Regions from separate parts of the Micromonospora sp. CNZ296 genome, predicted to be linked through region 1. Evidence: riboswitches for the same ligand, from Rfam matches in the RefSeq annotation. Region 1 holds a riboswitch; the other holds the start of a gene.
What was found. Region 1 has a riboswitch for thiamine pyrophosphate ahead of FB455_RS21935 (ECF transporter S component). Riboswitches for the same ligand answer to the same signal wherever they lie in the genome.
Positions count from the first base shown of each region.

Region 2: it holds a riboswitch for thiamine pyrophosphate, as region 1 does, so the genes downstream of both, thiE (thiamine phosphate synthase) here and FB455_RS21935 (ECF transporter S component) in region 1, are expected to answer to the same signal.

Region 1 covers NZ_VISW01000013.1:139,809-143,903, reverse strand. Annotated here, with positions in the region: gene FB455_RS21940 (ABC transporter ATP-binding protein) at 1-1,186, opposite strand, end outside; gene FB455_RS21935 (ECF transporter S component) at 1,283-1,873, opposite strand; TPP riboswitch at 1,949-2,055, opposite strand; gene FB455_RS21930 (alpha/beta fold hydrolase) at 2,132-2,968, shown strand; gene FB455_RS21925 (sugar isomerase domain-containing protein) at 2,965-3,714, shown strand; gene FB455_RS21920 (DUF6328 family protein) at 3,806-4,095, shown strand, end outside.
Region 2 covers NZ_VISW01000009.1:145,124-149,218, reverse strand. Annotated here, with positions in the region: gene FB455_RS16825 (thiazole synthase) at 1-99, opposite strand, end outside; gene thiS (sulfur carrier protein ThiS) at 104-304, opposite strand; gene thiO (glycine oxidase ThiO) at 295-1,425, opposite strand; gene thiE (thiamine phosphate synthase) at 1,419-2,045, opposite strand; TPP riboswitch at 2,040-2,151, opposite strand; gene FB455_RS34800 (hypothetical protein) at 2,270-2,752, shown strand; gene FB455_RS34795 (endonuclease domain-containing protein) at 2,749-3,180, shown strand; gene FB455_RS16795 (aldo/keto reductase) at 3,665-4,095, opposite strand, start outside.

The sequences.
Region 1 (4,095 bases):
GGGTGTACGGGTTGGCGCCGGCCAGCCGGTCCAGCCGCAACCGGTGCAGCAGCTCGTCGACGGTGGCGGTCACCGCCGACTCGGGCCGGCCGGTGCGGCGCGGGCCGAGCGCCAGCTCGTCGCGGACCGTGGCGGTGACGAACTGGTGTTCCGGGTCCTGGAACACCGAACCGATCCGGCGTACCAGCGCGGGTGCCCGCCAGCGGTGCGGGGGAGTACGCGCGTCCCGCCCGGCGAGTGCCGCCGACGCGGTGACGGCGCCCGTGCCGGGCTTCAGCAGGCCGCCCAGGAGCAGCGCCAGTGTGGACTTGCCGGCGCCGTTGGGGCCGAGGACGGCGAGCGCCTCGCCGGCGCGTACCCGGAGATCGGTGGGGTCGAGCCGGGGCGGCAGGCCGAGCCGCTCCGCGGTGAGCAGCACGTCGCCGGGCGGCGTGGTGGCGTGCCGGGGTGGCGCGACGTGGCCGGGTACCCAGACCCCGGCGGTGGCCAGCGCGTCGCCGTGCGCGGCGAAGACCGCCTCGGGCGGCCCGTCGGCGCGCACCCCGCCGCCGGGTTCCAGCACCACGACGCGGTCGACCAGCGGCAGTGCCTCGGTGACCCGGTGCTCGACCAGGACCATCGTGGTGTCCGGGTCGAGCGCGTTCGCGACGGCCCGGCGGATCAGGGTGGCACCGGCCGGGTCGAGGTTGGCGGTGGGCTCGTCGAGCAGCAGCAGCCCGGGACGCAGCGCGAGCGTGCCGGCCAGCGCCAGCCGCTGCTGCTCGCCGCCGCTGAGCGCTGCGGTGGGGCGGTCCCTGTCGTACGGGAAGCCGACCCGGTGCAGCGCCTCGTCGACGCGGGGCCAGATCTCCCCGGCGGGTACGCCACGGTTCTCCAGCCCGAACGCCACGTCGTCGCCGGAGCGGGCCATCACGAGCTGGGTCTCCGGGTCCTGGAAGACGATGCCGACGCGCTCGCGGGCCTTGCGCGGGTCCAGCCCGTCGATCTCGACGGTGCCCTCCTGCTCGCCGGAGTCCTCCGGCAGCAGCCCGGCCAGCGCGGCCAGCAGCGTGCTCTTACCGGCGCCGGAGGGTCCGAGCAGCAGCACCCGCTCGCCGCTCTCCACGCGCAGATCCACCCCGCGCAGAGCCCAGCGTTTCCGTCCCCCGTGCCGCCACCCGAACCCCCGCAGCACCACCCCGCTCACCGCCCACCCACCCCCTCTTCTCCGTCGATCATGAGGTTGACGGCGATGACGGGTGCCGAAACGGCCGCCAACTTCATGATCGACACGATGGAGGCGTCAGACCAGGGCTCGGTCGCGGCCGGCGGGGAAGCGGTCCAGGACGCCGGTGTTCGCCAGCGCGCGGGTGAGGACGTGCGCGCCGAAACCGGCGACGATCGTGGCGCTGACGATCGTGATCAGCGCGTACGGGAGGCGGTAGGAGGCGAAGTCGAACGCCTTGTTCCAGTAGACGAAGTCGAAGATCGCCGCGCCGAGGCCGGTCAGCGCGCCGGCCAGCACCGCCACCGGCAGTCGGAACGAGCGGTACCGGAACGCGGCGAAGGCCAGCTCGGCGCCGATGCCCTGCATCAGGCCCTGGAGGATCACGATGCTCGCCCACTGGCTGCCCAGCAGGGCCGAGATGATCGCGGCCACCGTCTCGCAGTACAGCGCGGCGCCCGGCTTGCGGATGATCAGGCCGGCGAGCACCGCCGGGATCAGCCAGACGCCGTAGAGCACGGCCTGTGCCGGCGGGAAGAACGCGAACGCCGCGTCGGTGGCGCTCCAGAGCAGGCCCCAGGCCCAGAAGACGACGCCGAAGGCGACGGCGATGACCGAGGCGACGACGATGTCGACGGTACGCCAGCGGTTGCTGTCGGTGTGGTTCACGGTTGGCTCCCAGTTCGTCGAGGTGAACCAGGAGAAGACGCACGCCGCGCCCGGTGGTCACCGGACGGCGACGCGGCTGGAGGTCGACCGAACTCCCTGCGCTGGCATTACCCAGATCAGGTTCGAGGGTCTGCGGGCACCGGCCCGCACTCTCAGCGCTGTGCGCTCCCCTGTCGGATGTGAAGTTGTCTCGTCGCAGACGCTAGCACCGACCACGGGCCCCGGCCCAGCAGGGCGAGTGTCGGTATGGTGGCGATCATGCTGGTGGATGCGCGGGGACTGACGTTCGAGGTACGCGCCGGCGGCCCCGAGGACGGTGACCCGGTCCTGTTGCTGCACGGCTTTCCGCAGCACTCCGGTGAGTGGGACGCGGTCACGCCCGCGCTGCACGCCGCCGGGCTGCGCACGTACGCGCTCGACCAGCGCGGCTACTCGCCCGGCGCGCGTCCGGCGGACGTCGGGGCGTACCGGATTCCGGAGCTGGTGGCCGACGCGGCCGCGGTGCTCGACGCGCTCGGGGTGACATGCGCGCACGTGGTCGGCCACGACTGGGGCGCGATCGTGGCGTGGGGGCTGGCGGCGGCGCACCCGGAGCGGGTGCGGACGCTGACCGCGGTGTCGGTGCCGCACCCGGCCGCGATGGGGCACGCGCTCGCCACCGACCCGCGGCAGAAGGTCAAGTCCGCCTACATCGCGTTGTTCCGCAAGCCCGGTACGGCGGAGAAGGTGCTGCTGGCGTGGAACGGCGCCACGCTGCGCAAGCTGCTGAGCGGAGTGGGCGACGCCGACGTGGTGGCCCGGTACGCCGAGCCGATGCGTGAGCCGGGCGCGTTGACGGCGGCGCTGAACTGGTACCGCGCGATGACCGGTGCGGACATGAAGGCGGTCGCCCCGGTCGGGGTGTCCACCACGTTCGTGTGGAGCGACAAGGACGTGGCGATCGGCCGGACGGCCGCGCAGGCGTGCGCCGCGCACGTCACCGGTGACTACCGGTTCGTGACGCTGTCCGGCGTCAGCCACTGGATCCCGGACGAGGCGCCCGGCCCGCTGGCCGAGGCGATCCTCGCCCGGTGCGCGGGAACGGAGGAGGCATGACGGTGAGCGCCGAGGCGTACCTGGCGGTGGTGACCGAGACGATCGGCCGGGTCGCCGCCGAGCAGCGGCAGAACGTGGCCGACGCGGCCGACCTGATCGCGGCGGCGCTGCGCGCCGACGGTGTGGTGCACGCGTTCGGCACCGGGCACTCCGAGGCGCTGGCCATGGAGATCGCCGGCCGGGCCGGCGGGCTGGTGCCCACCAACCGGATCGCGCTGCGTGACCTGGTGCTGATCGGCGGCGACCCGGCCGACGTGCTCGGCCCGAAGCTGGAACGCGACCCGGCGGTGGCGCACCGCCTCTACGAGCTGGCGCCGATCCGGCCGCAGGACGTGTTCGTGCTGGCCTCGAACTCGGGCGTGAACGGGGCGATGGTCGAGTTCGCGTCCATCGTGAAGGAACGCGGGCACGGCCTGGTGGCGATCACGTCGGCACAGCACTCGGCGCGGATGACCTCGCGGCACCCGTCCGGCCGCAAGCTGGCCGACTTCGCCGACGTGGTGCTGGACAACGGCGCCCCGTACGGCGACGCCACGCTGCCGCTGCCGGGCGGCGGCGCGGTCGGCGCGGTCTCCTCGATCACCGCGGCGCTGCTCGCCCAGCAGATCGTCGCCGAGGTGGTGGCCCGGCTGGTCGCGGCGGGGCAGCGCCCGCCGGTCTACCTGTCCGCGAACATCACCGGCGGCGACGAGCACAACGCCGAACTGGAGGCACGGTACGCGGGCCGGATCCGCCGCGGTTCCTGAACCGGTTTCGTGATCATCCGTACGGGGCACAGGCGGTCCTGCCGGTGGGCGTTCACCCGCCGGCCGTGCCGTCTCCCGGGGAGGTCCGCGAGTGTCCAAGGAATCCGAGAAGCAGCGCTGGCAGCGCAACTTCGCCGATCTGTTGCAGGAGCTGCGGGTCGCGCAGACCGGCGTGCAGATCCTCTTCGCCTTCCTGCTGACGCTGCCGTTCAGCAACGGGTTCGGCCGGACCACGGAGTTCCAGCGCGACGTCTACATCGTGGCGCTGCTGACCGCCGCCGCGTCCGCCGCGATGATCATTTCTCCGGTCGCGTTCCACCGGGCGCTGTTCCGGCAGGGGCGTAAGCCGGAGCTGGTCCGGTTCGCCCACCGGATGGCCAC
Region 2 (4,095 bases), on a different contig from region 1:
GCGGATCGCCTGCTCCAGCACGTGCAGGTTGGCCGCGCCGCCGGTGCCGAGGATGAGCCGCGAGCCGAACGCGACCCCGCCGATCTCCAGTGTGGACATCCGTTCACCCGCCCTGGGTGGCGCTGAGTACCTCGACCCGGTCGCCGTCGCGCAGCACGCTCGCCGACCAGCCGCCGCGTGGCACCACCTCGCCGTTGACCGCTACGGCGAGCCCGCGCTCCCGGTCGGTGACGGTGCGGACCACCTCGGCGACGGTGACGCCCTCGGGCAGCGTCCGGCCGGTGCCGTTGACGATCAGTTCCACGTGCGCTCCTTCCCGAAGCGGTCCGGGGTGAAGGGGGCGAGCGCGGGATCCGGCTCGCCGGTGACGATCAGCTCGGTGACCAGGTCGGCGGTGACCGGGGTGAGCACGATGCCGTGCCTGTGGTGCCCGGTCGCCGCGAGCACGCCCGACTGCCCGGGGAGCGGCCCGATGATCGGCGCGTTGTCGGGCGTACCGGGGCGCAGCCCGGCGACGGCCTCCACCAGCTCGTACTCGACGAGTTCCGGCACCAGCTCGGCGGCGGCGCGCAGCAGTGTCAGCACGCCACCGGCGGTGACCTCGGTGTCCGCGCGCTCCTCCACAGTCGCCCCGACCACGACCTCACCGCTGTCCCGGGGCACCAGGTAGACCGGCTCGCTGTCCGCGTACCCCCGGATCACGTGCCGGAAGCCCGGCGGACCGCCACCCGGCGCGCGCAGCCGCAGCACCTGGCCCTTGACCGGCCGGACCGGCAGGCCGGTCAGGCTCGCCGCGCCGCAGCCGGCCGCGACCACAGTGACCCGGGCGTCCACCTCGGACAGCGCGCCGACGCGGGCCGGGCGCAGCTCCACGCCGACGCGTTCCGCAGCAGTGCGCAACGCGGCGACCAGCCGTCGCGGATCCACTTGGTGGTCGCCGGGGGCCACCGCGCCGCCGCGCACGCGCGGTGCCAGCGCCGGCTCGCGGTCGCGCAGCTCCGAGGGCCGCAGCGGCGTGATCGGCAGTCCCAGACCCCGTTGGTACGACCACAGCCGCCCCGCCTCGGCCAGGTCGTCGGCGGTGAGCCCGACGACGAGCGTGCCCTCGGTGCGGTACCCGAGGTCGACGCCGCTCGCCCCGGCCAGTTCGGCCGCGAAACCGGGCCAGCGGGCGGCGGACCCGACGAGAAGCGCTGTGAGTTCGTGCTCACCGAAGTACGCCTCCGCGACCGGCGACAGCATCCCGGCGGCCACCGACGAGGCGCCCGACCCGGGCCGGTCGTCGTGCACCACCACGCGCAGTCCGCGCTGCGCGCACCGCCACGCGATCGCGAGTCCCACCGGCCCGGCGCCCACCACCGCCACGTCGGTAAGGAAGGGCCCCCTGTTAACGCCTCCGGTAGAGGAAGGGCCCCCTCTTAACACGTCAGCGCCCGCAGCAGCTCGGCGGTGGCGTGCGCCGGATCGGCAGCCAGGCTGAGCGCGCCGACCACCGCCACCCCGTACGCCCCGGCGGCCCGCAGCGCCGGCACGCTCGCGGCCGTCACCCCACCGATCGCGATCACCGGGACGCTGACCGCCTCGGCGACCGCGCGTATCCCCTCGGGGCCGATCGGGTCCGGCAGGCCGGACTTGGTGGTGGTGACGTGGCACGGGCCCACGCCCAGGTAGCTCGCGCCCGCATCCACGGCCGTACGGGCGCTCACCGGCTCCCGGGCGGTCGCGCCGAGCACCGCGTCCGGGCCGAGCACGCGGCGCGCGGCTGCGACCGGCAGATCGTCCGCGCCGACGTGGCCCCCGGCGGCGTCCACCGCGAGCGCCACGTGCAGCCGGTCGTTGACCAGGCACTGTGCCCCGTACGGCCGGCACGCCTCGGTCACCCGGCACGCCAGCTCGTACGCCTCCCGGTCGGTGGCGTCGTCCTCCACGCGCACCTGCACGACGAGTTCGGCGCCCGCCACGGGCAGGGCGGCACGCAGCACGGCGAGCGGGTCACGCCCCGGCCGGGTGTCGGTGATGAGATGCAGTCGTCCCAGGGACAGCACGGCAACGCTCCTCCCTGCGCCGGCATTACCCGGATCAGGTTCGACGGTCGGGGGCTCCCAGCCCCCCTCTCAGCCCGGTCCGCACCGGGCTCCCGTGGGTCACTTGCGGCCTACCGTACGACGCCTCCCGCCCGTACGGAACCCCGGGTGAGGTTTTTCCCAGGAACCGTTCACATGCCGTACCGGGGCAACAGGTGACCGTCTCGTCACGACACGCTGCCGGGATGTCCGTTCCCGCCCGTGTCCCGCGCCGCCTGGCGATCCTGCCGTTCCGGGGCAGCCGTGCCGTCTCCGAAGGACTGCTCACCTGGACGATGCTGCGCGGGCCGACCTGGATCCGCCTGCTGCCGGACGTGTACGTGCACCGGGACGGACACCGCGCCGACGACCACCGGATGTGGTGCGAGGCGGTGGCGTTGCGCCTGCCGCCGGATGCCGCACTGGCGGGACGCAGCGCCGCCTGGTTGTTCGGCACGGACGTGCTCAGCCGCGACGCGCCGGTCACCGTGCTGCTGCCGAGCCCGGCCCGCATGCGTCCTCATCCACGGCTGCTGGTGACCCGGTCGCCCCTGCCCGAGTCGGACCGCACCCGGTTCGCGGGGCTGCCGGTCACGACCCCGCTGCGTACCGCGTTCGACCTGGGGCGCCAGGTCCCCGCGCCGAGGCGCTGGTCGCCGTCGACGCGCTGCTGCGTCGCCGGGTCGTGAAGCTGCCCGTCCTGCGGGCCTACGCCGCCGACCGGCCGGGTTGGCCGGGCGCTCCGCTGCTGCGCGAGGTACTGGCGATGGCCGAGCCGTTGAGCGAGTCCCCGATGGAGACGCGGCTGCGGCTGCTCCTCCTCGACGCCGGTCTCGGCCCGCTGACCGCCCAGCACGAGGTGCGCGCCGGCGGACGCTTCGTGGCCCGGGTGGACCTGGCCTGGCCGGCTCTCCGCCTCGCGGTCGAGTACGACGGCGACCACCACCGGGAACGGGCTCACTTCCGGCGGGACGTGGCGCGCCTGAACGCGCTCCGCGCGGCCGGGTGGGTCGTGCTCCGGTTCACCGTCGACGACGTGCTACGCCGGCCCGACGCCACTGTCGCCCTGGTGCGCCAGGCCCTGGCAGAACGTCGCGCCGCCGCGGCAAACCACTGATCCGCACCCGCAGCCCCCCGCACCCCGGCTCGCAGCCCACAGCCCGCAGCCCCACAGCCGCAGCCCCACAGCCCCACAGCCCCACAGCCCCACAGCCCCACAGCCCCACAGCCCCACAGCCCCGAGTCTCGCCCCGCCGCGCCCCCGGCCGCCACCCGCCACCTGGCCGGGCCGGGCCGGGACGCCCAAGACACCACGGGCGTCAGGAGGCCGCCCACAGACACTTATGGCGTTCCACTCGCGACTGAATCTGGCGACGAGTGGAACGCCGTGGGTGTCTGTGGGCCCTCTTGACACCCATACCGTTCCACTCATCGTGAGCGCTGCCCCTGAGTGGAACGCCACGGGTGCCTCCGCGCGCGGGCGGGCGGGCGGGCGGGCCACGGTGGGCGCACGCCGCGCGGGGCAAGCCCCGACGCTCGCACGCCGACGAGCGAGCGCACCCCCGACGCGCGAGCGGGCGCGTATGTACCGGCAGGGACGGTCAGAGGATGGCGTCCAAGGCGGTCAGGTCCTCGTCGGACGGCTGCCACGTCCCGGCTTCGGCATTGGCCTTCACCTGGTCGGGAGTGGTGGCGCCGGCGATCACCGACGTCACGGCGGGACGGGCCGCCAGGCCGCCGATCGCCACCTGGAGCATGCTGATGCCGCGCTCGGCCGCGTACGCCTCGATCGCCTCGATGACGTCCCAGCGCGCGGCGGCCAGCCGCTCGGCGTACCGGCCGCCACCGGCCAGGCGGCTGCCCGCCGGGGGCGCCTCGCCGCGCTTGTACTTGCCGGTGAGCAGCCCGTTGGCGAGCGGGAAGAACGGCAGCATGCCGAGGCCGAACCGCTCGCAGGCGGGGATCACCTCGTCCTCCACCCCGCGCTCCACCAGCGAGTAGTGGTTCTGCGCGGAGATGAACCGGGTACGCC